2 regions of the Duganella hordei genome follow, and region 1 is predicted to be linked to the other one. Evidence: predicted binding sites of a transcription regulator. Region 1 holds the regulator's gene; the other holds the start of a gene.
What was found. The regulator FNR, encoded in region 1, switches genes on or off when oxygen is low (the NO sensors DNR and NnrR bind a similar motif). The targets are predictions, from matches to a motif close to TTGATNNNNATCAA.
Positions count from the first base shown of each region.

Region 2: the regulator FNR is predicted to act here: its motif matches at 9,874-9,887, upstream of ABWW33_RS30355 (OmpW/AlkL family protein).

Region 1 is NZ_BPWI01000001.1:839,781-851,874, forward strand. It holds gene ABWW33_RS03535 (sensor histidine kinase) at 1-123, shown strand, start outside; gene ABWW33_RS03540 (response regulator) at 110-523, shown strand; gene ABWW33_RS03545 (response regulator) at 520-2,031, shown strand; gene ABWW33_RS03550 (response regulator) at 2,021-2,659, shown strand; gene fnr (fumarate/nitrate reduction transcriptional regulator Fnr) at 2,828-3,631, shown strand; gene ABWW33_RS03560 (TraR/DksA family transcriptional regulator) at 3,653-4,039, opposite strand; gene yghU (glutathione-dependent disulfide-bond oxidoreductase) at 4,187-5,029, shown strand; gene ABWW33_RS03570 (efflux transporter outer membrane subunit) at 5,164-6,624, shown strand; gene ABWW33_RS03575 (efflux RND transporter periplasmic adaptor subunit) at 6,621-7,901, shown strand; gene ABWW33_RS03580 (ABC transporter ATP-binding protein) at 7,898-8,647, shown strand; gene ABWW33_RS03585 (ABC transporter permease) at 8,647-9,849, shown strand; gene ABWW33_RS03590 (translational machinery protein) at 9,955-10,335, shown strand; gene ABWW33_RS03595 (PEP-CTERM sorting domain-containing protein) at 10,342-11,319, opposite strand; gene ABWW33_RS03600 (hypothetical protein) at 11,523-11,669, shown strand; gene ABWW33_RS03605 (glycoside hydrolase family 97 protein) at 11,730-12,094, shown strand, end outside.
Region 2 is NZ_BPWI01000024.1:40,846-52,939, reverse strand. It holds gene ABWW33_RS30400 (M20/M25/M40 family metallo-hydrolase) at 1-1,096, opposite strand, end outside; gene ABWW33_RS30395 (LysR family transcriptional regulator) at 1,143-2,033, opposite strand; gene ABWW33_RS30390 (aldo/keto reductase) at 2,143-3,141, shown strand; gene ABWW33_RS30385 (DUF4148 domain-containing protein) at 3,294-3,584, shown strand; gene ABWW33_RS30380 (methyl-accepting chemotaxis protein) at 3,743-5,338, shown strand; gene ABWW33_RS30375 (hypothetical protein) at 5,432-5,842, opposite strand; gene ABWW33_RS30370 (methyl-accepting chemotaxis protein) at 5,866-7,446, opposite strand; gene ABWW33_RS30365 (NADPH-dependent F420 reductase) at 7,557-8,156, opposite strand; gene ABWW33_RS30360 (LysR family transcriptional regulator) at 8,268-9,191, shown strand; gene ABWW33_RS30355 (OmpW/AlkL family protein) at 9,193-9,807, opposite strand; gene bufA2 (BufA2 family periplasmic bufferin-type metallophore) at 9,983-10,249, shown strand; gene bufB (MNIO family bufferin maturase) at 10,294-11,124, shown strand; gene ABWW33_RS30340 (HvfC/BufC N-terminal domain-containing protein) at 11,121-11,876, shown strand; gene ABWW33_RS30335 ((2Fe-2S)-binding protein) at 11,968-12,094, shown strand, end outside.

The DNA of each region.
Region 1 (12,094 bases):
GAAATGTATCAGGGACGGATCTGGCTTGAATCGCAGACCGGGCAGGGCAGCACGTTCTGGTTCACGCTGCCCAAGTCCTCTCCGTCGCAACCCAGAACAGGACAAGCCCATGAAAGTGAGTAACAAACCCATCCTGCTGGTCGAAGACGACCACGTCGACATCATGACGATCAAGCGGGCATTGAAGGAAATCCACGTCGGCAACGCCGTGATCAGCATGGAAAACGGCGAGGCTGGCCTGGAGTATCTGCGCGACCCGGCGCAGGAACGGCCCTGCATCATCCTGCTGGACTTGAACATGCCGATCATGAACGGCATCGAGTTCCTGCAGCAGATCAAGCTCGACCCGTCGCTGCGGCGCATCCCGGTGGTGGTGCTGACCACCTCCGAGGAGCAGCAGGACAAGGTGCGCAGCTTCGACCTGGGCGTGGCCGGCTACATGGCCAAGCCGGTCGACTACCGCCGCTTCGTCGAGATGATGCGCTCGATCGACCTGTACTGGACCATCAGCGAGATGCCGTGAACGCCGACCTTGCCGACAACGGCGCCGGCGCCCCAGCGGTATTGCGGGTGCTGATCGTCGAGGATGACGTGGTCGACCGCATGGCGTGCCGGCGCGCCTTCGCTGCCGATGCCACCGGCGGCTTTGCGCTGCTGGAGGCCGACAGCGGCGAGCGCGGGCTCGAGCTGGCGCGCGAGCAGCGGCCCGACTGCATCCTGCTCGACTACCATCTGCCGGACCTGACCGGCCTCGAATTCCTGGCCCACCTGAACGCCGACGGCGCCGGCCAGGCCATCCCGGTGATGATGCTGACCGGGGCCGACAGCGCCGCCGTGGCGGCCGAGGCGATGCGGCGCGGCGCGCGCGACTACCTGGTCAAGGACGTCGACGGCCGCTACCTGGAATTCCTGCCGGGGGCGATCCACCGCATGCTGCGCGAGCAGCGCCTGCTCAACGACAAGCGCCAGGCCGAGGCGCAGTTCCGCACGCTGGTCGAGCAGATGCAGGCCATCACCTACATCGCCGAGCTGGGCGAGGGCGGCGCGCTGCGCTACATCAGTCCGCAGATCGGCATGCTTGGCTTCACCCCCGCCGAGTGGCTGGCCGACCCCGGGCTGCACGGGCGGCAGATGGATCCGGCGCAGCGCGCGTCCACGCTGCGCGCGCTGGACGATTGCCGCCGCGACGGCAGCCCGCTGCGGCTGGAATACCGGCTGTCGGCACGCGACGGCCAGGCGCTGTGGTTCCGCGACCAGGCCGAGCTGGTGCGCGACGACGAGGGACGGCCGCTGTTCATGCAGGGCATCATGATCGACATCACCCAGAATAAGCTGACTGAACAGGCCTTGCTGGCGTCGCAGCAGGCGCAGCGCGACCTGGCGGCGCACCAGGAAAGAATCAAGGAACACGAGCGCAAGCGCATCGCCCAGGAAATCCATGACGAGCTGGGCGGCCTGCTGACCGGCATCAAGGCCTATATCTCGGTCAGCATGGACCGCGGCGCGGCGGCCGGTGCGGCGCCCGAGCCCTTGCTGGCCGAGGCGGCCGGACTGGCCCAGGACGCGATCGAGACGGTGCGCCGGGTCATCACCGACCTGCGGCCCAGCGTGCTCGACCAGCTGGGCGTGTGGGCCGCGCTGGAATGGTATGCGGAGCAGATCGAACGCCGCTCCGGCCTGCACTGCGCCTGCGCCATCAGCCCGGCCGCGTCGGCGCTGGAGCTGGGCGCCGAGCGCAGCACGATGCTGTTCCGCATCGCGCAGGAAGCGCTGACCAATGTGGTGCGGCACGCCGAGGCCAGCGCGGTGCAGCTGCGGGTAGACTACGCCGACGGCGTGCTGCAGCTGCGCATCGACGACGACGGCAAGGGTATCGCGGCCGAGCGCTTGCTCAATCGCGAGTCCTGGGGCATCCTCGGCATGCACGAACGCAGCCGTCATTTCGACGGCGAATTGAAAATCACCGGCAGGCCGGGGCAGGGCACGACCCTGCTGCTGCGCCTGCCATTGGACGCACACCATGAGCAATAATCCCATCCGCGTGCTGCTGGTCGACGACCACGCGATCGCCCGCAACGGCGTGCGCTTGATGCTGAGCACGGTCGACGACATCCGCGTCGACGGCGAAGCCTGCAACGCCAACGAGGCGCTGCAGCTGGCGCAGGCGCAGGAATTCGACGTGGCGCTGCTCGACATCACCATGCCCGGCAAGAACGGGCTGGAGCTGCTCAAGCAGTTGCGCGCCGAGCGGCCCAAGCTGGCGGTGCTGATGCTGAGCACCTACGCCGAAGATATCTACGCCGTGCGCGCGCTCAAGCTGGGCGCGGCCGGCTACCTGACCAAGGATGCGCCAACCACGGCGCTGGTGGCGGCGGTGCGCAAGGCCGCATCCGGGGGCAAGCACGTGAGCCCGGCCCTGCTGGAAAAGCTGGCCAGCCTGATCGGCGGCGGCGAGGTGGGCAAGCTCGAGGCGCTGTCGAACCGCGAGCTGGAGGTGTTCAAGCTGATCGCGGCCGGCGAATCGCTGGTGCGCATCGGCGAGACGCTGCACCTGAGCCCCAACACGGTGACCACCTACCGCGCCCGCATCCTGGAGAAAATGGGCCTCGACAGCAATGCCGAGCTGACCCGGTATGCGTTGGAGCACGGCATCATCTAGTTTCATATTGCAAAGGTTGTAGGGGAAGCCCTACAGATTTCTGTCCGGACTCCCCTACGCGACACGGCAGCGAAGCCCGATAACCGCGCGGCCGCCGATCGCCGATACTGTCTCCATACCGCAGCCAACGCTCAGATGCTGCGAAAAACACAACAGGGAGCAGCGAACATGACGACCAACCTCCAACTGGCAACACACAATGGCGGTGCCGTGAGCAGCAGCCAGAACAAATGCGCGATGTGCGGCTTGAAGAACCTGTGCCTGCCGGTGGGGCTGAACGACGCCGAGGTCAGCCGCCTCGACAAGATCATCGGCCGCCGCCGCCGCGTCGAACGCGACGAAAACCTGTGCCGCATGGAACAGCCGTTCAACAACCTGTATGCCGTGCGTTTCGGCCATTTCAAGACCTCGCGCGTCAACCACCGCGGCGAGCAGCAGATTACCGGCTTCCAGATGGCCGGCGAGCTGCTGGGCATGGACGCCATCGGCACCGGCCAGCACGGTTGCGGCGTGGTGGCGCTGGAAGACAGCGAAGTGTGCGAGATCCCGTTCGCCCGGCTGCAGGAATTGTTCGCCGACGTGCCGCAGCTGCTGCAGCACTTCCACCGCATCATGAGCCAGGAAATCATGCGCGAGCAAAACGCGATGATGTTTCTCGCCAATATGCGGGCCGAGCAGCGCTTCGCCTTGTTCCTGCTGAATCTGTCGACGCGCTATGCGGCGCGCGGCTACTCCCCCAACAGCTACCAGCTGCGCATGTCGCGCGAGGACATCGGCGACTACCTGGGCCTGACCATCGAAAGCATCAGCCGGCTGCTGTCGCGCTTTCGCAGCAACGGCTGGATACGGGTCGACAAGCGCGACCTGACCATTGTCGACCGCGCCAGCCTCGAGGCGCTGGCGACCGGCGCCGACCAGGACGGCACCAAGGTGGCCGCCAAGGCGCTCGGCCGCACGCCGGCGGTGGCCTGAGGCAGTGAGCCTGCCGCCGGCTCAGCCCGGCGCGCGTCCCGACCGTTCGACCGCCGTCTGGCAATCCACGCACGTCTGGGCGCTGGGCTCGGCCCGCAAACGGGCCGCCGCGATGGCCGCGCCGCACTGCACGCAGGTGCCGTAGCTGCCCGCGCGCACGCGTTCCAGCGCCTCGTCGACGGCGCGCAATTCCATCAATTCGTGATTGAGCAGCGCGATGTCGGTGTCGCTGAGCTGGCACGCTTCGGCCTGGTCGGCATCGATCGCGTAGCTATTAAACAGCGCCATCTGCTGTTGCTCGTCGGCCTGGTGCAGGCGCTGGCGCAACTGCTGCGCCAGTTCGCGGCGCCGCAGCAGCAGACTACTGTTGAGCTCGTCTATGACGTGGGCGCTGCTGTCGGGACTCATGTCGATCTCCATTCACTTGTTCAATGCAGCCATCGTAGAGACTCGCCCGTGCAATTTGATTGATGCAAATCAAAAAGGGCCGGCTTCGGATAGAATGGTTTTTCGCGCGCAAGCAGCAGCTTGCACGCTCACTGTGAGGAGAGATGCATGACGGATCCATCGAAGTATGTACCGCCGGCGATCTGGGTCGCGCCGGCATCGTCGGGCGGCACGTTCGGCAACATCAACCGCCCGGTCGCCGGCGCCACCCACGAACAGGAACTGCCGGTCGGCAAGCATCCGCTGCAACTGTATTCGCTGGGCACGCCCAACGGCGTGAAGGTCACCATCATGCTGGAAGAGCTGCTGGCGCTCGGCCATGGCGGCGCCGAATACGACGCCTGGCTGATCCGCATCAACGAGGGCGCCCAGTTCTCCAGCGGCTTTGTGGCGGTCAATCCCAACTCCAAGATCCCCGCGCTGGTCGACCGCAGCGGCGCGCAGCCGCTGCGCGTGTTCGAGTCCGGCTCCATCCTGATGTATCTGGCGGAAAAGTTCGGCGCCTTCCTGCCCACGGAAACGGCGGCGCGCACCGAAACCCTGAACTGGCTGTTCTGGCAGATGGGTTCGGCGCCGTTTGTCGGCGGCGGCTTCGGCCACTTTTACGCCTACGCGCCGGAAAAGCTGCAATATCCAATCGACCGCTATGCGATGGAAACCAAGCGCCAGCTCGACGTGCTGGACCGCCAGCTGGCCGAACACCGCTACGTCGCCGGTGACGAGTACACGATCGCCGACATGGCGGTCTGGCCGTGGTACGGCGGCATGGTGCTGGGGCAGTTGTACAGCGCCGCCGAATTCCTGTCGGTGCACGAGTACCGGCATGTGCGGCGTTGGGCCGACGAGATCGCCGCGCGTCCGGCCGTCATCCGCGGCCGCAAGGTGAACCGCACGTTCGGCAACCCCCAAGACCAGGTGCTGGAGCGGCACGACGCCGCGGATCTGGACTGACGCCGGCCGCTGGCATCGACGTCGGACCGAGGCACTGAAACACCGTGCCTGCGGTGCGTTTTGATCTGGATCATGGTTTTTTCACTCACTTGCTCTCATAGTAAAAGCCCGTTCGGCCCAAACGAGAGCATGTCATGTACCACACCAACGTCGCGCCGCCGACGGCGGCCATCCGGCTCGGAAGGGCGGGGGCGCCGCTGTTGTTGGCCTGTCTGACCGGCTGCAGCCTGCTGCGCCCGGTCGATCTGCCGCCGCCGGCGCCGGCGTTCCAGCCGCCGCCGGCCTGGTCTTCCGGCCACACCGCCACGTCCTCCGCGTCCGATGGCGCCGCGCTTGCCGGCTGGTGGCGCCGCTTCGACGATCCGCTGCTCGAGCAGTTGGTGACGCGCGCCCTGCAAGCGAACACCAGCATCGCGTCGGCGCGCGCTTCGCTGCAGCAGGCGCGCGCCACGCGCGATGCCGCAGCCGCAGCGCTGGCCACCACCGTGGTCGGCAGCGCCCAGGCCCAGCGTAGCAAGCTCGACGGGGCGTCCGCCACCAATAGCTACAACCTGGGCTTCGATGCCAGCTGGGAACCGGACCTGTTTGGCGCCAACCATCATGCACTGGCGGCCGGTGCGGCCACGCTGCAGGCCAGCGCGGCCACGCTGGCCAACGTGCAGGTCTCGGTCGCCGCCGAGGTGGCGCGCAGTTATATCGAACTGCGCGGCATCCAGGCACGGCAAGTCATCGCCCGCGACAACCTGGCCAGCCAGCAGGCCACGCAGCAGATTACCGCATGGCGGGTCCAGGCCGGACTACTGACTTCGCTGGAGCAGCAGCAAGCGATCACCGCCACCGAGCAGGCCGCGGCCCAGTTGCCGGTGCTGGAGAGCAGCCGGGCGTTGCTGGCCCACAGCCTGGCCGTGCTGTGCGGGCAGGCGCCGGCCGCGCTCGACGACGCGCTGGCGCCGCCGCAGGCGATACCCGCCGGCGGCGCAGAGCTGGCGCTGAGCCTGCCGGCCGCCACACTGCGCCAGCGTCCCGACGTGCGCGCGGCCGAAGCCCAGCTCGAAGCGGCCCGCGCCAAAGTGGCCCAGGCCGACGCCGCGCGCTACCCGGTGCTGCGTCTCGAGGGATCGCTGGGATTGAGTGGACTTGCCGCGGGCGGCAGCGGCGCGGCGCTGCTGCGCACCTTGCTGGGCAGCGTGGCGGGCAATGTGTTTGACGGCGGCGCCAGCGCGGCCCAGCTGCGGCTGCAACGCGGCGCGCTGGCGCAAGCGCAGGCCGGCTATCTGGCGACGCTGCTGACCGCGTTGCAGGAAGTGGAGGATGCGCTGGCCGCGCAGGCGGCCGACCGTCTGCGCCTCGATCATTTGCGGCTGGCCGCCGCGGCGGCCGACAGCGCCGCGCTGCTGGCGCGGCAGCGCTACGCCAGCGGCCTGGTGGACTTTCAAACCGTACTGGAAACCCAGCGCGCGCTCTACACGTCGCAGGACGGCGTGGCAACCGCCAGCGCCAACGTCGGCACCGACCAGGTGCGCCTGTACAAGGCACTGGGCGGCGGCTGGCAACCCGACGGCGGTGCCGCACCGATGAAGGGAAGCACACCATGAATCAACGTATGGCAGCACCGGCCGTCGTCATCGACGCACCACCACGCCCCTGGTGGCGGCGCGCCGCCGTGTGGGGCGCCGCGTTGGCGCTGCTGGCGGCCGGCGCGGCGGCGTACGCGTGGCGGCAGCATGCCCAGGCGGCACGGGCTCCCGCCTATGTCACGGTGCCGGTCAAGCGCGGCAGCGTCACGCTCAGCGTCACCGCCAACGGCACCTTGCAGCCGACCCGCGCGGTCAATATCGGCAGCGAGCTGTCGGGCACGGTGGGGCGCGTGCTGGTCGACGTCAACGACCAGGTGCGCGCCGGCCAGGTGCTGGTCCAGCTCGACACGGCCAAGCTGCAGGACCAGATCGTGCGCTCGCGCGCCGCGCTGGCCGCCGCCAGGGCCGAGCTGGCGCAAAGCCAGGCCAGCCTGGCGGAGGCGCGCGCGGCACTGGGACGGCTGGAGGAAGTGGCCCGCCTGTCCGGAGGCAAGGTGCCCTCGCGCGCCGAACTCGACACCGGCCGGGCCACGCTGGCGCGGGCCCAGGCGGCCGAGCTGAGCGCCGCCGCCAACGTACAGAGCGCCCAGGCCACGCTGTCGACCGACAGCACCAACCTGGCGCGCGCCTCGATCCGCTCGCCGATCGACGGCGTGGTGCTGAGCCGCAGCGTCGATCCCGGCAACGCGGTGGCCGCCTCGCTGCAGGCGGTGACGCTGTTTTCGCTGGCCGAGGACCTGCGCCATCTGCGCCTGCTGGTCAATGTCGACGAAGCCGACGTCGGCGCCGTGCGCGTGGGCCAGCCGGCCACCTTCAGCGTCAGCGCCTATGCGGACCGCAGCTATCCGGCGGTGGTCACCCGGGTGTCGTACGGCTCGACCATCACCGAGAACGTGGTCACCTACGTGGCCTACCTTGAAGTCGACAACGCCGACCTGAGCCTGCGTCCCGGCATGACGGCCACCGCCGTCATCCGCGCGGCGGTACACGACGACGTGCTGCTGATACCCAACAGCGCGCTGCGCTTCACGCCCAGCGACACCGCAGCGGCGGCAGCGCCGGCGGGCATGGTGTCGCGCCTGATGCCACGCCTGCCCGGACGGGCGCCGCGCCAGGCCGGCGTCGCCGACGCCTCCGCCTCCGCGCGACGCACATTGTGGCTGCTGAGCGACGGCGTGCCGCGCGAGCAGGTGGTCACGCTCGGCATCAGCGACGGCCGCTACACGGAAGTGAGCGGCCCAGGGCTGCGACCAGGCATGCTGGTGATCACCGACCAGCGCTCGGCGGCGCCATGAACGGCGACAGCGCCGCGCCGCTGATACGGCTGCGCGAAGTATGCAAGCGCTACGGTCACGGCGCAGCCGCGCTGACGGCGCTGGACCGGGTCAGCCTGGATATCGCGCAGGGTGAGTTTGTCGCCATCATGGGACCCAGCGGTTCGGGCAAGTCAACCGCGATGAATCTGCTGGGCTGCCTCGACACGCCCAGCAGCGGCCAATACCTGTTTCACCAGATCGACGTGGGCGCCGCCACCCGCGACCAGCGCGCCCGCTTGCGCCGCCGTTATCTGGGCTTCGTGTTCCAGGGATTCAATCTGCTGGCGCGCACCTCGGCCCAAGAAAACGTCGAACTGCCGCTGCTGTACCGGGGCGAGAACGCCGCGCGCCGCCACGCGCTGGCGGCGGCCGCGCTGGCCGCTGTCGGCCTGGCCGGCTGGGAGACGCATACGCCGTCCGAACTGTCGGGCGGACAGCAGCAGCGGGTGGCGATCGCGCGCGCCATCGTCAGCGCGCCGTCGCTGCTGCTGGCGGACGAGCCGACCGGCAACCTTGACAGCCAGCGTAGCCGCGAGATCATGGAACTGCTGGCGCGCCTGAATCGCGAGCAAGGCATCACGGTGGTGATGGTGACGCACGAGCCGGACATGGCGCTGTACGCGCAGCGCATCGTGCGCTTCCTCGACGGCCGCATCGAGAGCGACGAAGCGAACTTGCAGCCAGTGCCCATGCCGGCCGCGTCGGGCGAGAAGGCGGTGAGCTGATGCTGTTCAATACCATTCTGCTGGCGTTGCGTTCGATCCGGCGCAACCTGCTGCGCTCCTTCCTGACCATGCTGGGCATCGTCATCGGCGTCGGCGCCGTCATCGCCATGGTCACGCTGGGCAACGGCGCCACCAAGGCGGTGCAGGACCAGATCTCCAGCCTGGGCAGCAATCTGCTGATGGTGCGGCCTGGCCAGCGCCTGGGCCAGGGCAGCGGCGGCGCGCCGGCGTTCAAGGAGGCCGACGCCGAGGCCATCGCGCTGCAGATCGGTGGCATACGCGCCGTGGCGGCCGAGAGCCGCAGCGGCGCCACCGTGGTGGCCAACGGCCGCAACTGGAGCACCACCGTCACCGGCGGCAGTGCCGACTGGCCCACCGCCGCCAACTGGACGCTGGCCGCCGGTCGCCCGTTCGACGATGGCGAGCAGCGCGCGGGCGCCGCCGTGTGCGCGCTGGGCGCCACGGTGGCGCGCGCCTTGTTCGGCAACCGCGACGCGCTGGGCGAGCGGCTGCGCATCAAGCAGTTCTCGTGCGTGATCGTGGCGCTGCTGGCGGCCAAGGGGCAGGGCGCGATGGGCAACGACCAGGACGATCTCGTGCTGCTGCCGCTGCACACGCTGCAGCGCCGCGTCACCGGCAACCAGCGCGTGAACACCTTGCTCATTTCGATGGAGCAGGGCAGCGACAGCAAGGCGCTGCAGGCGCGCCTGGTGCAGCTGCTGCGCGAGCGGCGCAAGCTGGCCGCCGGCGAGGAAGACAACTTCAACGTGCTCGACACGCGCCAGCTGGCCGACACCATGTCGGGCACGACGCGCGTGATGACCACGCTGCTGGCGGCGGTGGCGGCGGTCAGCCTGCTGGTGGGCGGTATCGGCATCATGAACATCATGCTGGTCAGCGTCACCGAGCGCACGCGCGAGATCGGCCTGCGGCTGGCCATCGGCGCGCTGGAACGCGACGTGTTGCTGCAGTTCCTGATCGAGGCCATGGTGCTGGCCGCGCTGGGCGGCCTGGCCGGGGTGCTGCTGGCGGCGGTGGCCACCGCCGTGCTGGCCCGCGCGATGCAGCTGCCCTACCTGTTCAATCCGGGAGTGAACCTGCTGTCCTTCGTGTTCTCGACCGGGATAGGGGTGGTGTTCGGCTACGTGCCGGCGCGGCGCGCGGCGCGGCTCGATCCGATCGAAGCGCTTCGCCATGAATAGAAGAGAAGGGAAAGAGCAGGGCGCCTCATGGCTAGTTTTGATGCAGGTCAAAGTTTTTTCACCTGCCGAACCGCATAGTGGCGTTTTCAACCAAGGAGTAGCGATATGTCATTCAACCATGTCGTTGCATGGATCGACCATGCACAGACCCATCTGATCCGCTTCAATGCCGATACCTCGTCCATTGAAGTGATCAAGACCGATTCCCACCATCCCCACCTGCACGTGAAGTCCGCCGGCGGCGCCGGTCATGCCGCCGAGAGCGCGCGCTACTTCGACGACGTGGCCAAGGCGCTGGCTCCGTCGCGTGAAATCCTGCTGGTGGGTCCGGGCATGGAAAAGCTGGCGCTGATGAAGCACCTGCTCAAGCACCATCACGAGGTGGCCGAGCGAGTGATGAGCATAGAGACGGTGGACCACCCCAGCGACGGCGAGCTGCTCAAATATGCACGCAAATATTTCGTCAAGGCCGACATGATGCTGTGATCCGTATCAAACCTGCCCTGCCTTGACACGCCTCCGTGATCGCAGCAGTACCGGAGCTGCCGCAAGCAACACCAGGCTCAAGGTCGATGGTTCGGGGACCGATAAGGCATTTTGGATATCCACGAAGGCCGTTGGCGTTCCCCGCGATGCGTCCGGGATAGTCAGATCCCACTGCCATGCCCACTCCAGGTTTGGCTTGCCGAGCACGGAATGGTTGTCGCTCGTTGGCCACGCCAGAGACGTGGGCAGGGAGTCCCGCAGTTGGCTGCCAACAGGCGAAAAGTAGCGGGTGGGCGGCGGAAAGAACTGGTAGTATCCAGCCCCCATCTCGTAGCGATCCGGCATTACTCCAGCGTCCGCAGTCGTGCTCACCACCGATCCGCGGGGTGATTTTTGTCTGATCACCTCGGGACTTACCCAGAGCAACGAGTCATAGTCACTGGGGCTCTCGATGGCTAAATTGATATCCAGGTCAGACTGATTGAAAAGAAACAGGTGAATGTCCAGCGGGTTGTCGGTGAAATTGTTAATGATCACTGATTCCTGGAGGAAGGAACGATCGCTGGCGTGCGTGACATTATATTGGGTGGCGAGCCGAAAGCGATTATCAGGGTCGCGGAATTCAAATCTCACACCGTGATTGCCGAGGAAGATCGTGTCGGTCAAGCTAAGGCTGCTAACCGGCCGCTCCGGGCCTGAGTCCAGTCGGTACCACCATGACTGAGAGAAACTGTGGCTTCCCGTATAGCCGTTGGGATTTCTTGTCCAGGAGTTCGTGCTTGCCGGATCGAGCTCAACGCTTGAGGTCCCGTCGGTGATCGTTGCAATGGCAAATGCAGGGCCGGTACAAGCCAGCGCCAGCGCGGCAATGCCGAGCAGCGCCGCTGAGCGCCGCCTGCGTAAGCCTGGGGCGCGACGTGCAACGAACCACGACCTGGCCAGATTCCTTATTCGTTCCAAACCGCAAAACATAGGCTCAAACATTTGGGGCTCCTTTCCCTGAGACGACCGCAAATCCATCCGTGATCAGGTAAAAGCACATAGCAGGCCAGCATGCTTTGAGTTGAAAATATTTAAGCTAAAACAATGACTTATTCATTTCGATGGCAATAAAAAGGCGCATCGGGTTTGATTGCGGATTGACGTGTCAGAAATGCCGACACTGAAATAGAAGGGCGGCGCATGGTTTGGCACCGATGTTCGCCGCCGACGTCGGCGCGGTCGCGGTGAAAGGCAGCCCGGCCGTGGCGGACCGGCGCATGAAAATCACCAGCATGGCAAAAATTTTGCGCAACCACCCGCTGGCGCGACTCGCGCCGAAACCCCGGTGCTAGCATGGCGGCCGAGATGACAGCAGCGCCGACCTGGCGATGTGCAAAAAAAAAGGAACCAGAATGAAACGACTTTCCCCTATCGCTGCGACGGTGTGCATGTTGGCTCCGCTTGCCGTAGTGGCCGCCCCGGGGCCGGCCGTGGTGGCCTCGCCGGACGGCAGCGCGGTGATGCGCATCGCGCGCGACGCCAGCCAGTTTTCCATTGTCCGCCGCGGCGAAACCGTGATCGCGGAGTCTCCGCTTGGGCTTGAACTGGACGGCGCTCCCGGCTTCGGCCCGCTGGAGCTGGAACGGCGCGAGGACGTCAAGGTCAACCACGTCATACCGCTGATCGCCACCAAGGCCGCCAGCGCGCTCGATCGTTACAGCGGCACCACCCTGGTGTTCCGCGAACGGGCGCCGGCGGCACGGCGCCTGCTGCTCGA
Region 2 (12,094 bases), on a different contig from region 1:
AGGCCTTGGCGATTTCCAGCAGCCCGGCCACGCCGGTGGCGTTGTCCTGCGCGCCGTGGAAGATCTGCTGCGTGCGCGTTCCCGGCAGGCTCTCGTCGATGCCGAAATGATCCCAGTGCGCGGTGTAGAGGATGACCTCGTTCTTCAGCTGCGGGTCCGACCCGGGTATCCTGGCCACGACGTTGTGCGACGGCAGTTCGCGCCATGCGTTCAGCTCGGTCACGTTCAGTTTGACACCCAGCGGCACCGGCTTGAAGCCGCGCGACGCCGCCTGTTTCTTCAGCGCCTCGAAATCCTGGCCGGCGATCTTGAACAGTTCGCGCGCGCGATCGCCTTGCAGCCAGCCCGGCACCGCCGGAAAGTCCGGCAGCGGCGTCTTGCTCTTGATGGTGAAGTTCTCGCGGTCCCAGCTGTTGCGCACCACTTCCCATGGATAGGTCGCGGCCTTGGTCTCGTGCACGACCAGCGCGGCGGCGGCACCCATCTTCGCCGCCATCTCGAACTTGTAGGTCCAGCGGCCGTAATAGCTCATGGTGCTGCCGCCGAAGACGGCCGGGTCCAGTTGCGACGGCTTTTTCGGGTCCGGTACCGGCGGGTCGTTGATCAGCATGACCAGCGTCTTGCCCTTCAGGTCGACGCCCTTGTAGTCGTCCCACTGGAATTCCGGCGCCTGCACGCCGTAGCCGACAAACACCAGCTCCGAGTTGCCGACCTCGATTTTCTTTTCCATGCGGGTGGTCCACGCAACGTAGTCGTCGCCGAATTTCAGCGGCGTGACCTGCCCGTCCTTGCTGTAACTTAGCGTTGGATGGCTGGAGATGCCGACCATAGGCACCGTTTGCAGATAGGTTCCGTCCGGGTTGCCCGGCTCCAGGCCCATCCGTTTGAACTGCTGCAGCAGATAATCGACGGTAACGGTTTCGCCATGCGTGCCGGGTGCGCGGCCCTCGAACTCGTCCGACGCCAAGGTCGTTACGTGCTCCAGCCAGGTGGCGCCATCGATCTTTTGCAGAGCGGACTCGACTGGAGAGAGTTTGGCCGCCTGGGTAGGGCCGGCACACAAGGCCAGCAGCGCCATCGGCAGGAGCAGTTTCATGAGGAAATAATTGTTAAGAGGGAATTCCTCATTTTGACACAGTTTGTTACTTCAGAACACCAGTCAACCAATCTACGAAGACCCGCACCCGCGGCGACAGGTGGCGGTTGTGCGAATAAACGATGTTCAGCGGCAGCGGCGCCGGCCGCCATTGCGGCAGGACTTCCTCCAGTTGGCCCGATTCCAGCAGTGGCGCCAGGCCCTGGCGCGGCGCCTGGATCAGGCCGAGGCCGGCCACGCAGCTGGCCAGGAGGGCTTCGGTGCCGCTGACCGAGACCTGGCTGCGCATGGGCAGGGTGCGTTCGACGCCGTCGGCGTCCACGTATTCCCAGTCGAGGTCGCGCCCGGTCTGGCTGGAGAAGAAATTGACCGCCGTGTGGTGGCGCAGGTCGTCCAGCGTCTGCGGCCGGCCGCAGCGGTCGAGGTAGGCGCGCGAGGCGACGTTGATCTGCTCCATCGAGGCGATATGGCGCGCCACCAGGGTCGAATCGCGCAAGGTGCCGCCGCGCACCGCGCAATCGATGCCCTCGCCGACCAGGTCGGCAAAGCGGTCGTTGGAACCCAGCCGCACCTGGATATTCGGATGGCGCTGGAGAAATTCCGGCAGCCGGGGAATGACGATCAGGTGCGCCAGCCGCTCCGGCAGGTCGACCCGCACCACGCCGCTGAGCAGGCGGCCGTCGCCGGCAAACAAGCCGTTGATGTTTTCCAGGTCGTTGAGCAGCGCGCTGCAGCGCTCCAGGTACAGCGATCCTTCCACCGTCAGGCTGACCTTGCGCGTGGTGCGCTGGAGCAGGCGCACGCCCAGCTGCTGCTCGATCGCCTGCACGGCGTTGGTGACGGTGGGTTTGGGCAGGTCCAGTTGCTCGGCCGCCTGCGTGAAACTCTTGCAGTCGGCTACCGCCTTGAAGATCTGCATAACCTTAAATTGATCCATAAAGCTGATCCATTGTTATTTATTTTCGAATAAAGTAATAGGATAACCTGTATTTATTACCTTTATCGATAAAAGCATAATGGCTCCACCTCACTGACTGGAGATCACTATGCAAACCCGCAAACTTGGCCGCACCGGCCCGCAAGTCGCCCAACTGGGCTTGGGCCTGATGGGCATGTCGGACCTGTACGGTCCGGCCGACCGCGGCGAAAGCCTGGCCACCATCCGCGCCGCGCTCGACGCCGGCGTCACCCTGCTCGACACCGGCGATTTCTACGGCATGGGCCACAACGAACTGCTGCTGCGCGAGGCGCTGGCCGCCGGCGGCCGCGACCGGGTGCAGATCAGCGTCAAATACGGCGCCATGCGCGATCCCGCCGGCAACTGGGTCGGCATGGACACGCGCCCTGCGGCCACCAAGAACTTCGCCGCGTATTCGTTGAAGCGGCTGGGCGTCGAGCACATCGATATCTACCGCCCGGCGCGGCTGGATCCGAATGTGCCGATCGAAGAAACCATGGCCGGGCTGGCCGAGCTGGTCAAGGCCGGTTACGTCAAGCACATCGGCCTGTCCGAGGTCGGCAGCGAGACCCTGCGCCGCGCCCATGCCGTGCATCCGGTCGCCGACCTGCAGATCGAATATTCGCTGATTTCACGCGGCATCGAGAACGGCATCCTGCAGACCTGCCGCGAACTGGGCATCGGCATCACCGCCTACGGCGTGCTGTCGCGCGGCCTGATCAGCGGCCACTGGAGCAAGCAGCGCGAGGGCGAGCAGGATTTCCGCGGCCTGGCCAGTCCCCGTTTCCAGGGCGCGAACCTGGACCGCAACCTGGCACTGGTCGAGAAGCTGCGCGCCATCGCCGGCGAGCTGGGCGTGTCGGTGGCGCAGGTGGCCATCGCGTGGGTGGCGGCGCAGGGGGATGACATCGTGCCGCTGGTCGGCGCCCGCACCCGCGTCCGCCTGCAGGAGGCGCTGGCCTCGACCACGCTGCGGCTGTCGGCGTCCGACCTGGCGCGGCTGGAACAGGCGGTGCCGGCCGATGCCGCCGCCGGCGACCGCTATGGCGCCCATTCGGCATCCTCGCTGGATAGTGAGAAGGGCTGAGCACGCCATTGATCGGATAAGCGGATGGGTTTGTACGGAATATTGCGCTTTTTTATCAGAAAATTTAATACTAAGATGGGTTCATCGACGAAGCAAATGCCGGTAAGCACTCAAAACCGAGCGCTAAACTCAATCTGACAAGGAGCATCAAAATGAACGCCAAATCCATCATTGCATCGGTTTCTCTCCTGGTTGCCGCTGGTGCCGCTTTCGCAGCGCCTACCGACAACGAAGCCACCTTCGACTCCGCTTTCCGCAACCAGGGCGTCAGCACGCTGACCCGCGAGCAGGTCAAGTCCGAGACCATCGCCGCCCTGAAATCTGGCGCACTGGACCGCAACGAAGCGACCGACGACATCGCCTTCCAGGCACCGCGCTCGAAAACGCCTGAGGTCAAGGCGCAGCTGGCAGCGAAGGCAGTCAAGGGCACCGCACAGCAATAATTCGCGCAGTTTTTGCAAGCGGACGCGGCAATTTCCATTGCCACGTCCGCTTATTTTTTTGGCTTGCAAATAAACGACAGTGGCCCTTGACGTCAGTGCCATGTCAGCAGTTTGAATGTATTCTGGTTCCCATAAAAAATATTAGGAGACTGGGGACCATGAACAAACTATCGTTTCAGCAGAAACTTTGGGTACCGTTGATTTGCAGCCTGCTGTGCATCGCGGCGATCTTCATCTACGAAACCATCCAGGCGCGCAACGTGCGGATCGAGGAGCGCAGCAACGACCTGCGCAATATCGACGATGCCGGCCTCAGCATTCTCAAGCTGTTCGGCGACCGGGCAGCCGCCGGCACACTAAGCAAGGAAGAGGCGCAGAAGCAGGCGATGGCCGTGATCAAGGGCCTGCGCTACGGCAAGGACGGCTACATCACCATCACCAGCGGCACGCGCGCGGTGATGAACCCGTTCAAGGCTGAAAACGACGGCAAGGACATGGTCGATTTCAAGGATCCCAATGGCACCTACCTGTACCGCGACATCCAGGCGGCCGGCGCCTCGCCTACCGGCGAAGGCTTCGTCCGCTACCACTGGGCGCGGCCGGGCGCCAAGGACCCGGTGCCGAAGATGAGCCGGGTGATCCACTATGCGCCATGGAACTGGGACCTGGTCACCGGCGTCTACATGGACGACATCGACGCCGCCTTCCGCGAGTCGCTGCTCAAGTCGGCCGGCGTGCTGGCGCTGGTGTGCGCGGTGCTGTGGGCCATCGTCAGCATGGTCAACAAGAGCCTGCGGCACACGATAGGCGGCGACCCCGAATACGTGGGCGAGATCGCGCGGCGCATCGCCGAGGGCGACCTGAGCGCCGCGATCAAGACGCATGAGGCGGACAAGGCCAGCATCTTGTTCGGCATGAAATCGATGCAGCTGCGGCTGGCCGACACGATAGGCGAAATCCGCCGCAGCGCCGACACCATCGCCACCGCGTCAAGCGAGATCGCCTCGGGCAATATGGACTTGTCGGCGCGCACGGAGTCGCAGGCCAGTTCGCTGGAAGAGACTGCGGCCTCGATGGAGGAGCTGACGTCGACGGTCAACCAGAACGCAGACAACGCGGTGCAGGCCAACCAGCTGGTGATGTCGGCCTCGGCGGTGGCGGAGAAAGGCGGGCGCGTGGTGTCGCAGGTGGTGCAGACGATGGACACCATCAACGCCTCGGCCACGCGCATCGTCGATATCATCTCGGTCATCGACGGCATCGCTTTCCAGACCAACATCCTGGCGCTGAACGCGGCGGTGGAAGCGGCGCGCGCGGGCGAGCAGGGCCGCGGCTTCGCGGTGGTGGCGTCCGAGGTGCGCAACCTGGCGCAGCGTTCGGCGGCGGCGGCCAAGGAAATCAAGGAGCTGATCAACGCCTCGGTGGACAGCATCAGCGCCGGCAGCACGCTGGTGGCCGAGGCGGGCACGACGATGGACCAGGTGGTGGCCAGCGTGTCGCGGGTGACGCAGATCATGGCGGCGATCACGGAAGCATCGAGCGAGCAGAGCACGGGCATCGGCCACGTCAACATGGCGATCACGGAGATGGATTCGGTGACGCAGCAAAACGCCGCGCTGGTGGAGCAGGCCGCCGCCGCGGCGGGCAGCATGCAGGAGCAGGCCGGCATGCTGGCCGAGCTGGTGTGCCGCTTCAAGCTCAACGGCGACCAGCAGCCCCCCGCCGGCCGCCCGGCCCGCCTGGCGCTGCGCTAAAATCCGGGGTCAGATCCGACATTTGGACACGAGCTCTGCCGTAACGGCCGTTACGGCAGAGCTCGTGTCCAAATGTCGGATCTGACCCCGGGTTTATTTGACGGGTTCGAGGACGGCGGCTTCGAAGACCAGCTTGCCGCCGTCGGCGCGGAATACGCCGATCAGCTCGCCGCCGTCGCCCTTCACGTCCGGATATTGCGTGCAGGTTTGTGTTTCGACCTGCCACATCTGCTTGCCGGCGCGTAGCGTCCACACGTTGTCGCCGCCGGACAGCAGCTCGATCTCCACCTCGTCGGCCGGCATCTCGTCGAGCTGGATGCGGCGCAGGCAGTCCGGCAGCCGCTGCATGATCAGCTCGACGCTACTGGCGCTGCTCCAGAAATGCTTCTGCGAGCGGTGGATGGTCAACGCGTGATTGCCGCTGCTGTCCGCATAGTACGACGCCGAATCGTCGACGCAGGCGGTCAGCATCAATGAGGTCAGGACAATCAGGATCTTGCGCATGGGCCGGCTTCCGTTGGTGTGTGCTATCGAGTATGCAACATTATAGCGGTCCCCGGCGCCGCCCCGGTTTTGAAGAAGCCCACCACCGCCGCCAGCGCCGCCGCCTGCTCCTGCATGCTTTGCGATGCCGCAGCCGCCTGTTCCACCAGCGCCGCGTTCTGCTGTGTCACTTCATCCATCTGCGTGATGGCCATGTTGATCTGCTCGATGCCGATGGTCTGCTCGTTGCTGGCAGAGGTGATCTCGCCCATGATGTCGGTCACGCGCCGGATGCTGTCGACGATGTCGCCCATCGTCTGCCCGGCTTCGTTGACCAGCCGCGAGCCGTCGTCGACGTTGGCCACCGAGGCCGAGATCAGTTCCTTGATCTCCTTGGCCGCCGCCGCCGAACGCTGCGCCAGGTTGCGCACCTCGGACGCCACCACCGCGAAACCGCGTCCCTGCTCGCCTGCGCGCGCCGCCTCCACCGCCGCGTTCAGCGCCAGGATATTGGTCTGGAAGGCGATGCCGTCGATGACCGCGATGATGTCGACGATCTTGCGCGACGAGCTGTTGATGCTGCCCATGGTGTCGACCACCTGGGCCACGATGGCGCCGCCCTTGGTCGCCACTTCCGACGCGCTGCGCGCCAGCGTGTTGGCCTGGCGCGCGTTGTCGGCGTTCTGCTTGACGGTGCTGGTCAGCTCCTCCATCGACGACGCGGTTTCCTCCAGCGAGCTGGCCTGGCCCTCGGTGCGCGCCGACAGATCCATATTGCCGGCGGCGATTTCATTCGATGCGGTGGCGATGGTGTCGGTGCCTTGCCTCACCTGGCCGACCACCTTCAGCAGGCTGTCGTTCATCGACTTGAGGGCGCCGAGCAGGCGGCCTGTTTCGTCGGTCGCATGCACGTCGATGCGCGTCGACAGGTCGCCGCCGGCCACCGTCTCGGCCAGGTCCACCGCCGCGTTCAGCGGCACCGTGATCGAGCGCGTGATGAACCACGCCACGCCGCCGCCCAGCGCCAGTGCCAGCGCGCCGAGGCCGATCTGCACCATCTGCGCGGTGCGCAGCACCGACTCGACTTCGTCGCTGGCCTGCCTGGCCTGCGCGGTTTCATAGACCAGGATATCGTCCAGCGCCTTCAGCACGCCGCGCAGGCTGGGTGCGGCGGTCTGCGTCAAATAGGACGTGGCGTCCTGGATCTCGCCGTCCTTGCGCAGTTCGATGACCTTGTTGTTCTTTGCGGCGCCTTCCTTCAGCAGGCCGTCCAGCGTCGCCAGCATGGCTTTTTCCTTGTCGTCGATGGCGCGCCCGGTGAGGATCTTCTTGGCCTCGCCATACTTCTTGCGCGACTCGGCGATTTTTTCCACCTCGGCGTTCACTTCCGGCGTGCTCGGTACGACCACGATATTGGTCACCGACAGCGTGATGTTGCGCACGTTGTCGACCATGTGATTAACGGCCTCCATCTTGACGTTCTTGTCGTCGACGATGTCGCGCGTGCGGCTGCCGATGCGGGTCATCGAGCTGAGTCCCAGCACGATCACGGCCACCAGCAGCACCAGCACGATGGCGAAGCCGAAGCCGAGGCGGGTTCCGATTTTGACGTGGTCGAATGACATGGCGGCTATCCTTCACTAAGAAGCGAAAACGGGCACTCAGGGAACTTGATTGTTCCTCAAATTGCCCGCGCATGTCACCTTAATGCTGGGAATGTCGCCATGGAGCAACGTTAGGCGTAGCGCACCAGGTTCAGCACCGGCAGCGGACCGCCGGGGAATTGCGCCAGGCGTCCGCCGCCATCGAGCGTGCCGAGATCGATGCCGGCAAAGCCGAGTTTCTCGATCAGCTGGCCGACGGTGTGCTTGGCATCGGCGTCGTCGCCCGAGTAGAACAGCACGCGGCGGCCGCCTTCCGCTTGCGGATCCGCGGCCAGCAGCGCCGCGACCAGATGGTTGAAGGCCTTGACCACGCGCGCGCCGGGCAGCAGTTCCGCCACCACGGCGCTGGAGGCGCGTCCGCGCAGGTCGACGGCCTTGAACGACGGCGCCTCAATGGCGTTGTTGGCGTCGATGACGATGCGGCCGTTCCAGGCCGGCAGCTCGCGCACGGCGTCCGCGATGCGGCTCCACTGCACGGCGATGAATATCACGTCGGCCTTGGCGGCTTCCTCGAAGGTGACGGCCTTGATCTGCGGGCCCAGTTCCGCGGTCAGCGCGGCCAGCGATTCCGGGCCGCGGCTGTTGGCGATGGAGGCGGCGATGCCGGCGCGGGACAGTTGGCGTGCGATGGCGGTGCCGATGGCGCCCGCGCCGATGATGGCGATGTTCATATTAGCTCCTTGATGTGAGGGTTGGTATGAACCCAGTATGGCCATGCCGGCCTGATAGCAGTAGTATCAGGTATTTAGTATCACTTTCAATCAAACGTTGAAATGTAACGCATGGAAACCCTGTCCAATCTGGAATCCTTCGTCCGCAGCGCGGAATCGGCCAGTTTCTCGGCGGCCGCCCGGCGGCTGGGGCTGACGCCGGCCGCCGTCAGCCGCAACGTGGCGCAGCTGGAGCGCAACCTCGGCGTGCGCCTGTTCCAGCGCAGCACGCGCGGCCTGAAACTGACCGAGGCCGGCGAGCGCTTCCTGCAGTCGGTCGGCGCGGGGCTGGACAGCATCCAGGGCGCCATCGCCGAAGTGACGGCCAAGGCGGGCGAACCGGCCGGCGTGCTGAAACTGAGCGTGGCGCCGCGTTTCGGCCGCGAACAGATACTGCCGCTGATGCCGGCCTTCATGGCGCGCTATCCGGGTGTGACGCCGGACCTGAGTTTCGACAACCGCCCCGTCGATCTGATCGCCGGCGGTTTCGACGCGGCCATCGGCGGTGGCTTCGAGCTGACGCCGGGCGTGGTGGCGCGCGAGCTGGCGCCGGCACATGTGATACTGGTGGCGTCGCCGTCCTATCTGGAGGGGCGCGAACTGCCCGCCACGCCGGCCGGCCTGGCTTCGCTCGATGCGATTGCGATGCGCTCGCCGCACAGCGGCCGCGTGAAGGTACGCATGCTGCGCAACCGTCACGGCGAGGAGATGGCGGCGCAGCTGAAGCCGCGCGTGTTCATCAACGATCCCGATGCGATCTGCGGCGCGGCCTTGCTGGGGATGGGCGTGGCGCCGCTGGTGGTGGCGGACGTGGCGCAGCACCTGGAGAGCGGCGCCTTGCAGCGCGTGCTGCCGGACTGGTATGAGGACATGGGCCCGATCGCGCTCTACTTCACGAGCCAGAAACTGCTGCCCGCCAAAACGCGGGCCTTCGTGGATTTCCTGACCGAGGCGTTGCGCCAGCAAGGACTGGCCCAACGCTACTCGGCTATCTGACTCAGAAGCGGTAGCCGACGCCGACGCCGACCATCAGCGGATCGACCTTGACGCGGCTGGCCTTGGCGCCGCTGATGAAGACGTCGCTGCGGATCTGCACTTTCTTCACGTCGAAGTTGAGCGACCATTTCTTATCGATGGCGTAGTCAACGCCCGCCTGCAGCGCGAGGCCGAAGCTGTCATGTTCCAGGCCGCCCTTGCCGCCGAGGAGATCGACCTTGGACATCGTGGTGTAGTTCACGCCCGCGCCGACGTACGGCTTGACCGGCGCGTCGAGCACGAAGTGATACTGCAGCAGCAGCGTGGGTGGCAGGTGCTTGAAGCTGCCGATTTTCGCGCCGTCCAGCGACACGTCATGCTTTTGCGGATAGGTGAGCACCAGCTCCGCCGCCAGGTTGGGCGTGAAGAAGTAGGACACGTCGAATTCCGGAATCGTCTTGCTGCTCACGCTGAGGCGGTCGAAGGCGCCGGTGCCGCCGACCGGATCGGATTTGTCGGCGGGGTCCAGGTGCACTGCGCGCACGCGCACCAGCCACGGGGTTTCTTCCGCCATCGCTGCGCTGCCTGCGACCAGGCTCAGGGTGGTCAACACTGCTGCTGCTAAAGACTTGCTCATTTCACTTCCTCTTTTGTCGTCGTTAAGTAACGAGACCAAGTCTATTGACGCGGCGCAGTAAAAACTTTGATCCAAGTCAAAATTGAAAAAATATTTTGTGGCGTGTGTAAGTAATGCGGACATGGCGGCGACAGAGGCATGCAGCACCAACCCAACTTACTTTTTGGAGAACCACATGAACAACATCACCCGTTTCGCAGCAATGGCAGCCACCGTCGCAACCATGGCCATGTCGGCATCGGCGATCGCCGCCACGTCGACCGTCAGCGCCGACGACACCGTGCACTGCGCCGGCATCAACAGCTGCAAGGGCCAGAGCGATTGCGCCACCGCCGAAAACGCATGCAAGGGCCAGAACTCCTGCAAGGGCCACGGCTTCCTCGCCACCAAGGCCGGCGCCTGCTTCGCCAAGAAGGGCAAGATCGTCGACCTGGACAAGTAATTTCAATAGCGCCGGCCCGGCCGGCGCTGATCCGCTGATCATCCATGAACACTACACTGTCATCGCCGGGCTTCGGCCTCGGGCTGCGCCCCGCGCACTACCAGGAAATCATCGACGCGCCGTCCGGCGGGCATGACATCGACTGGTTCGAGATCCTGTCCGAGAACTACATGGTCCCCGGCGGCAAGCCGCTGGCCATGCTGGACCGCATCCGCTGGGACTATCCGATGGCGATGCATGGCGTGTCGATGTCCATCGGTACGCCGCAAGGTCCGTCGCAAGACTATCTGCGCGAGTTGAAGAAGCTGATGCAGCGCGTGCAGCCGCTGTGGGTATCCGACCATCTGTGCTGGACCGGCACGCACGGCACCAATATGCACGACCTGTTCCCGTTGCCTTACACCGAGGAAGCCGTGGCCACCGTGGTGCGCAACGTGAAGCGCGTGCAGGATTACCTGGAGCGCCCGCTGCTGCTGGAGAACGTGTCCAGCTATCTGTCCTTTGAGTCGGACACTTTCAACGAATGGGATTTCGTCGCCGCCGTGGCCGAGGAATCGGACAGCCTGATACTGCTGGACGTGAACAACGTCTACGTCAGCAGCGTCAATCACGGTTTCGATCCGCTGGTTTACCTGGATGCGCTACCCGGGCATCGCGTCCAGCAGATCCACCTCGCCGGTCACAGCGTGCAGGAAGGCTGCATCATCGACACGCACGACCGTGAGGTATCCGATCCGGTGTGGGCGCTGTATGCGGAAGCCTTGCGCCGCTTCGGCCCCGTCGCGACGATGATAGAACGCGACGACAATATCCCGCCGCTGGCCGAGTTGACGGCCGAACTGCGGCGCGCACGCGCTTTCGCGGAGGCGGCATGAGCGCATTGCAGCGGCTTCAGGGCGACTTCCAGGACTACATCCTGGCCGACGAGGCGACCGGCGCCATCCACGCCGCCGTGCGCGAGCAGTACGGCCTGAAGGCCGACGCCCGGCTGGCCATTTATCACCGCGCCTACCGCAGCCGCCTGAAACAGGCGCTGTGCGAGGCGTACGACAAGACATGGACCTTCGTCGGCGACGACATGTTCGCGGACCTGGCCGACAGCTACATCGCCGCGCATCCTTCGCGCCACCCCAACCTGCGCTGGTTCGGCGGCGAGTTTGCCGCACACACGGCGGCGCGGCTGGAGGAATATCCCTTCATCGCCGAACTGGCGAACCTTGAGTGGGCCTTGAGCCTGGCCTTCGACGCCGAGGATGCCCTGCCGCTGGGGACCGCCGAGATGAGCGCGGTGGCGCCGGAGGCGTGGGGCGCGCTGCAATTCAGGCTGCTTCCGTCGGTGCACCTGCTGGATCTGCGCTGGAACGCCGTCGCCCTATGGCAGGCGCTGGGCGCGGGCGACGAACCGCCGGAGGCCGCGGAATCCGGCGCCGTGATGCACTGGCTGATATGGCGCCAGGGTGAGCAGCCGCATTTTCGTTCCCTGTCCGCGCTGGAGGCGGATGCGCTGCGCCTTATCGCAGTCGGCGCCACGTTCGGCGAGGTGTGCGAGGCGGCCGGCGAAGAGGCTATGCTGGCGCTGGCCGGCCATCTTCAGCACTGGCTGGCGCAGGGGATTTTGGCGAAATAAGGCAGAAACAATCTCCGTAATGCAAAGTTTTGGTAGCGGGTGTAGTATCACCAGCGGTCTATTCCCGGCAACCGAAATTCAGGAGATCTGCATGGCTAAGTTGAACGTCAATGGCGTCGTACGAGAATATGAGGCGGAGGACGATATTCCGCTGTTGTGGGTCATCCGCGAGCAGCTAGGCCTGACCGGCACCAAGTTCGGTTGCGGCATGGCGCAAT